2 regions of the Pseudomonas sp. YH-1 genome follow, and region 1 is predicted to be linked to the other one. Evidence: predicted binding sites of a transcription regulator. Region 1 holds the regulator's gene; the other holds the start of a gene.
The links. The regulator FliA, encoded in region 1, starts transcription of late flagellar genes. The targets are predictions, from matches to a motif close to CTAAAGTTTNNNNNNNNNNNGCCGNTAA.
Positions count from the first base shown of each region.

Region 2: ACKI1H_RS12320 (flagellar protein MotY) is a predicted target of FliA. The motif match lies at 1,302-1,329, and genes of this name have one in related genera.

Region 1 is NZ_CP178184.1:5,641,052-5,644,255, forward strand. Features, by position in the region: gene ACKI1H_RS25745 (protein phosphatase CheZ) at 1-171, opposite strand, end outside; gene ACKI1H_RS25750 (chemotaxis response regulator CheY) at 190-564, opposite strand; gene fliA (RNA polymerase sigma factor FliA) at 762-1,511, opposite strand; gene fleN (flagellar synthesis regulator FleN) at 1,508-2,335, opposite strand; gene flhF (flagellar biosynthesis protein FlhF) at 2,500-3,204, opposite strand, start outside.
Region 2 is NZ_CP178184.1:2,622,350-2,625,553, reverse strand. Features, by position in the region: gene ACKI1H_RS12325 (argininosuccinate synthase) at 1-122, opposite strand, end outside; gene ACKI1H_RS12320 (flagellar protein MotY) at 255-1,265, opposite strand; gene pyrC (dihydroorotase) at 1,404-2,450, shown strand; gene rnt (ribonuclease T) at 2,447-3,127, shown strand; gene ACKI1H_RS12305 (peroxiredoxin) at 3,188-3,204, opposite strand, start outside.

The DNA of each region.
Region 1 (3,204 bases):
ACGGGTGAGCTTGCCCACTTCCTGGTAAAGCCCACGATCGCGCGCCTGGTTGAGCTCGGAGATCAGTTGCACGGCGGTCTGCACGTCGCCCTGCTCGAGGCATTCGACCAACTCGCGCGCGTGTTTTTTCAGGGTCGACTCGAAGTCACCCGCGGATTCGTTGAAATCCATGACGCCCTCTTGTCAGCCTCAGCTGCCGACCCGCTCGAAAATCTTCTCGATCTTTTCTTTCAGCACCTGAGCGGTGAAAGGCTTGACCACATAGCCGTTGACCCCGGCCTGGGCCGCTTCGATGATCTGGTCGCGCTTGGCTTCGGCGGTGACCATCAGCACTGGCAGGTGCTTCAGACGCTCGTCGGCGCGGACCGCACGAAGCAGGTCGATGCCGGTCATGCCAGGCATGTTCCAGTCGGTAACGAGGAAGTCGAAGTTGCCGCTGTGCAGCATCGGCAGCGCAGTGGTGCCGTCGTCGGCCTCTGCGGTGTTGGTGAACCCCAGGTCCCGCAGGAGGTTCTTGATGATGCGCCTCATCGTGGAAAAGTCGTCCACGATGAGAATTTTCATGTTCTTGTCCAAACCTGCCTCCATCGATACCAAACGCGCCCTGGCGGGCGTGCCGTCAATTCATCGAGCGCCGTGCGCTCTTTGCGGTGGGCGCGTCAAAGGAACGTCACCCAAAAATTCGTAAGCCTATAACTTGCCTAAGGAAAATCCCTTCAGCACCGCCCCACAGAGGCAGCCGACGCGAAACTACCCGATGCTCAGCGCGCGCGCCACTCCGCCAGACGCGAGCGCAGGCGCGCGGCGCACTGGCTGTGCAGCTGGCTGACGCGGGATTCGCTGACGCCCAGCACTTCGCCGATCTCCTTGAGGTTGAGCTCCTCGTCGTAGTACAGGGCCAGTACCAGCCGCTCACGCTCGGGCAGCTTGCTGATGGCATCGGCCAGGGCGGCCTGGAAGCGTTCGTCTTCCAGCCCGTGGGACGGCTCGTTCTCGTGGTGCGAGGCGTCTTCGGCAAAGCCGCTGCCCTGGTCGCCGTCCTGCAACATGTCATCGAAGCTGTACAGACGGCTGCCCTGGGTGTCGCTGAGGATGCCGTAATAATCTTCGAGGCTCATATTGAGTTCGGCAGCAACCTCCTGATCTTTAGCGTCGCGTCCGGTGCGCGCTTCGACGGCGCGGATCGCATCACTGACCATGCGGGTGTTGCGGTGGACCGAACGCGGGGCCCAGTCGCCCTTGCGCACCTCATCGAGCATGGCGCCACGGATGCGGATGCCGGCGTAGGTTTCGAAGCTCGCACCCTTGCCCTGGTCGTACTTCTTCGCTGCCTCCAGCAGGCCGATCATGCCGGCCTGCATCAGGTCCTCCACCTGCACGCTGGCCGGCAGGCGGCCGAGCAGGTGGTAGGCGATGCGCTTCACCAGCGGGGCGTGTTTCTGGATCAGCAGTTCCTGGGAGTTGTGCGCCTGTGCCTTGCTGTACATACGCGCTCCGGAGGCCGCGGTCATACGGCCGAACCCGTGGGATGTTGCACCAGGCGCTCGACGAAGAACTCCAGGTGCCCTCGTGGGTTGGCCGGCAGCGGCCAGCTGTCGACCTTCTGCGCCACCGCACGGAAGGCCAGGGAAGCCTTGCTGCGCGGGAACGCCTCATACACCGAACGCTGCTTCTGCACCGCCTTGCGCACCGACTCGTCGTAGGGAATGGCGCCGACGTACTGCAGCGCCACATCCAGGAAGCGGTCGGTGACCTTGGTCAGCTTGGCGAACAGATTGCGGCCTTCCTGGGGACTGTGGGCCATGTTCGCCAGCACGCGGAAACGGGTCATGCCGTAGTCGCGGTTGAGCAGCTTGATCAAAGCGTAGGCATCGGTGATGGACGTGGGTTCATCACAAACGACCAGCAGCACTTCCTGGGCGGCACGAACGAAGCTCACCACCGAGTCACCGATGCCGGCGGCGGTGTCCACCACCAGCACGTCGATGTTGTCGCTGATGTCGCTGAAGGCCTGGATCAGGCCGGCGTGCTGCATCGGCGTGAGGTGCACCATGCTCTGGGTGCCCGAGGCCGCCGGAACGATGCGGATGCCACCGGGGCCCTGGAGGATCACGTCGCGCAGGTCGCATTCGCCTTCGATCACGTCGGCCAGCGTCCGCTTGGGCGACAGCCCCAGCAGCACGTCGACGTTGGCCAGGCCCAGGTCGGCGTCCAGCAGCATGACGCGGCGGCCGAGATCGGCCAGCGCCAGCGACAGGTTCACCGACACGTTGGTCTTGCCTACGCCACCCTTGCCACCGGTGACTGCGATTACCTGAACCGGATGCATACCCATATCAATACCTTGTCTCGTCGTTCGACCGTCACGCTTCTGGCGTTTCGGCTAATCCGGTTGCAGTGCTCTACCGCCTCCGGCGCTCGCGGATCGTCTTGCAGAGCATCCGCATCGCTTGGGCGGCTCAACCGGCCGCCCCATGCCCCACACGGGGCTCACAATCTTCAGCTGGCGCGACGCACCGGCTGTTGGTAAAGACCGGCGAACATGTCCGCCATGGCGTCCTCGCAGGGCTCGTCGGGCGACTGCAGGCTCACCGCACGACTCACCAGTTGGTGCGCGCGTGCCACATGCAGGTCGTCCGGGATCTTCGGCCCGTCAGCCAGATAGGCTACCGGTAGATGCTGGCTGATAGCCAGAGCCAGAGCTTCGCCGAGGCTTCCGGCTTCGTCCAGTTTGGTCAGGATGCACCCGGCCAGCCCACAGGAACGATAGTTCTGCCAGGCGGACTTGAGTACCTGACTCTGGCTGGTCGCCGCCAACACGAGGTAATTCTTCACGTTCAGGCTCAGCGACGACAACGCTTCGAGCTGCATGCGCAGCGCCGGATCATTGGCGGGCAGGCCGGCAGTGTCGATCAGCACCAGACGCTTGCGCGCCAGGGGCGCCATGGCCTGGATCAGCGACTGGCCCGGATCGACCAGGGTCACCGGCACATTGAGAATGCGGCCGAGGGTCTTGATCTGCTCCTGCGCACCGATGCGGAAACTGTCCATGGACACCAGGGCGATGCTCTGCGCGCCGTATTTGAGGACGTAGCGGGCAGCCAGCTTGGCCAGGGTGGTGGTCTTGCCCATGCCAGCCGGGCCGACCAGGGCGATCACGCCGCCCTGCTCCAGCAGGTCGATTTCCGGGGTATTGATCGAGCG
Region 2 (3,204 bases), 3.0 Mb from region 1:
TGACCCAGGTCGGCGGTGAAGGTCACCACTTCACAGTTATAGGTATCCTGCAGCCACTTCAGAATTACGGAGGTGTCCAGGCCACCGGAATACGCCAGGACTACCTTCTTCACGTCCGCCATGCCACTCAACTCCACGGGGGTTGTCACGAAAGGGGTCGATTCTACTGTCCGCTCGGAATAATTTACAGAGGGGCGACAGCTTTTGACGACAAAGCGACAAATACTATCGTCGGTGCGACCCGACGCCGCGGCTCAACCCTTGGGAGTCGTGGGCGGCGTGGAGGGTGGATTGGCAGCGCTGGCCGATGGCGCTGCCGGGGCGCCCTGAGCGGGCGCGCTGGCAGCCGGAGCCGGCGTGCTGGGCGCAGCGGCGGCGGGGGCTGGCGGGGCTTCGGCGGGAACCTGTTCGACGACCGCCTCGCGGGACAGGTTCACCGTCACCCGGCGGTTCTTCGCGCGGTTGGCGGCGGAATTGTTCTTCACCAGCGGGTAGCGCTCGCCATAGAAACGCACGGTGATCTGCGATTCCGCCACACCGTTGGCCTTGAGGTACTCCATCACCGCGATGGCGCGGCGGCGCGAGGCCTCGCGGTTGGCCAGACGGTTGCCGCTGTTGTCGGAGTGGCCGTCCAGCTCGATACGGTTCACCGTCGGATCGGCCTTCATATATTGCAGGATGATGTCCAGCTTGGCGCGGCCCAACGGGTCGACCTCGGTACCGCCGTCCGGGAAGCCGACCTGGCTCTGGCGCACCTGGTCGAAGTTGACCGGAAGCATCTTCGTCGAGCAGTCCTGGAATTTCGTGTATCCATCGGCGAAACGCGTCGGCATCAGCCGCACCAGCAGGTTCTCGCCAGTGCGCGTGCGGTGGCGGACCTCCGGCGCACGACCTTCCAGCAGGCCGCCGAGCAGGCGCCCGGCCTGCTGCTGGGTACTATTGAAGGGAACGTCGCCCGAACCGACCTGCACCGCCCCCAGATTCAGGTCGCCCTGCCCTGGGCGCCATGGCGGCGCGGCCGCCAGCAGGGTCGCAGAACCGCTGCCCAGCCAGCCGGTCTGCGGCTTGAGGCGGAAGGTCGGCTGCTCGCCCGCGCGCCAGACGAACTCGCCCAGGCCGAAACCGGCCACGCTCTGCGACAACCGGCACTCGAACTGGTCGCCCGCCACCGTCCATTGCGCACTCTCCATGCGCGTCTGGAAGGTCAGCCCCCAGGCCGGAAGGCTGGCGCAGAGAGTGAGCAGGAGCAGAGAGGGCTGGCGCACGATGGCTTCCACACAGGTAAAAAGGCGTCCCAGATTCTATCGGTCAGCCTCGGCAAAACTTGATAGCGAGTGCCGGCGGCGGGCTTTTCCGGTAGCATTTCACCCTCTTCCCGCTGCAACCGCACCCCTGGAATCCGCATGTCCGACCGCCTGACACTCCTGCGCCCCGACGACTGGCACATCCACCTGCGCGACGGCGCCGCACTCGCGCAAACCGTCGGCGACGCCGCGCGCACCTTCGGCCGCGCCATCATCATGCCGAACCTGGTCCCGCCGGTACGCAACGCCGCCGAAGCCGACGCCTACCGCCAGCGCATCCTGGCCGCCCGTCCGGCCGGCAGCCGTTTCGAGCCGCTGATGGTGCTGTACCTCACCGACCGCACCAGCGTCGAGGAAGTCCGCACCGCCAAGGCCTCCGGCTTCGTGCACGCCGCCAAGCTGTACCCGGCCGGCGCCACCACCAACTCCGATTCCGGCGTCACCAGCGTCGACAACATCTTCCATGTGCTCGAAGCCATGGCCGAAGTCGGCCTGCCGCTGCTGGTGCACGGTGAGGTGACCCGCGCCGAGGTCGACGTGTTCGACCGCGAGAAACGCTTCATCGACGAGCACCTGACCCGCGTGGTCGAGCGTTTCCCGACTCTCAAGGTGGTCTTCGAGCACATCACCACCGGCGATGCCGCCGCCTTCGTCAAGGCCGCCCCGGCCAACGTCGGCGCCACCATCACCGCGCACCACCTGCTGTACAACCGCAACCACATGCTGGTTGGCGGCATCCGCCCGCACTTCTATTGCCTGCCGATCCTCAAGCGCAACACCCACCAGGAAGCCCTGCTGGATGCGGCCACCAGCGGCAGCCCGAAATTCTTCCTCGGCACCGACTCGGCCCCCCACGCGCGCCACGCCAAGGAAGCCGCCTGTGGTTGCGCCGGCTGCTACACCGCCTATGCCGCCATCGAGCTATACGCCGAAGCCTTCGAGCAGCGCAATGCGCTGGACAAGCTGGAAGGCTTTGCCAGCTTCCACGGCCCGGACTTCTACGGCCTGCCGCGCAACAGCGATCGCATCACCCTGGTCCGCGAAGAGTGGGAAGCCCCGGCGGCGCTGCCGTTCGGTGACTTCGACGTGGTTCCGCTGCGCGCGGGTGAAAAACTGCGCTGGCGCCTGCTGGAGACCGAGGCATGAGTGACGAGAACGAAATCTTCGAAGAAGAACTCGACGGTTCCTTCCCGCCCGGCCCGCGCCACCCGATGGCGCGCCGCTTCCGTGGCTACCTGCCGGTGGTCGTGGATGTCGAGACCGGCGGCTTCAACGCCGGCACCGATGCCCTGCTGGAAATCGCCGCCGTCACCATCGGCATGGACGAGAGTGGCTACCTGTTCCCGGAGCACACCTACTTCTTCCGTGTGGAGCCCTTCGAAGGCGCCAACATTGAGCAGGCGGCGCTGGAGTTCACCGGCATCAAGCTGGACCACCCGCTACGCATGGCCGTGCCGGAAGAGCAGGCGCTGACCGAGATCTTCCGTGGCATTCGCAAGTCGCTGAAGTCCAACGGCTGCAAGCGGGCGATCCTGGTCGGCCACAACAGCAGCTTCGACCTGGGCTTCCTCAACGCCGCGGTCAACCGCAGCGGCGTGAAGCGCAACCCGTTCCACCCGTTCTCCAGCTTCGATACCGCCACCCTCGCCGGCCTCGCCTACGGCCAGACCGTGCTGGCCAAGGCCTGCCAGACTGCCGGCATCGAGTTCGACAACCGCGAGGCGCACTCGGCGCGCTACGACACCGAGAAGACCGCCGAGCTGTTCTGCGGCATCGTCAACCGCTGGAAGGAATTCGGCGGCTGGATGGAAGACGATCACTGATCGTGCCTTCCTGAATGAAAAAGCCCCGCACTAGCGGGGCTTTTTCATGGGCCGCCAGCGTTACAGCTTACCGGCAT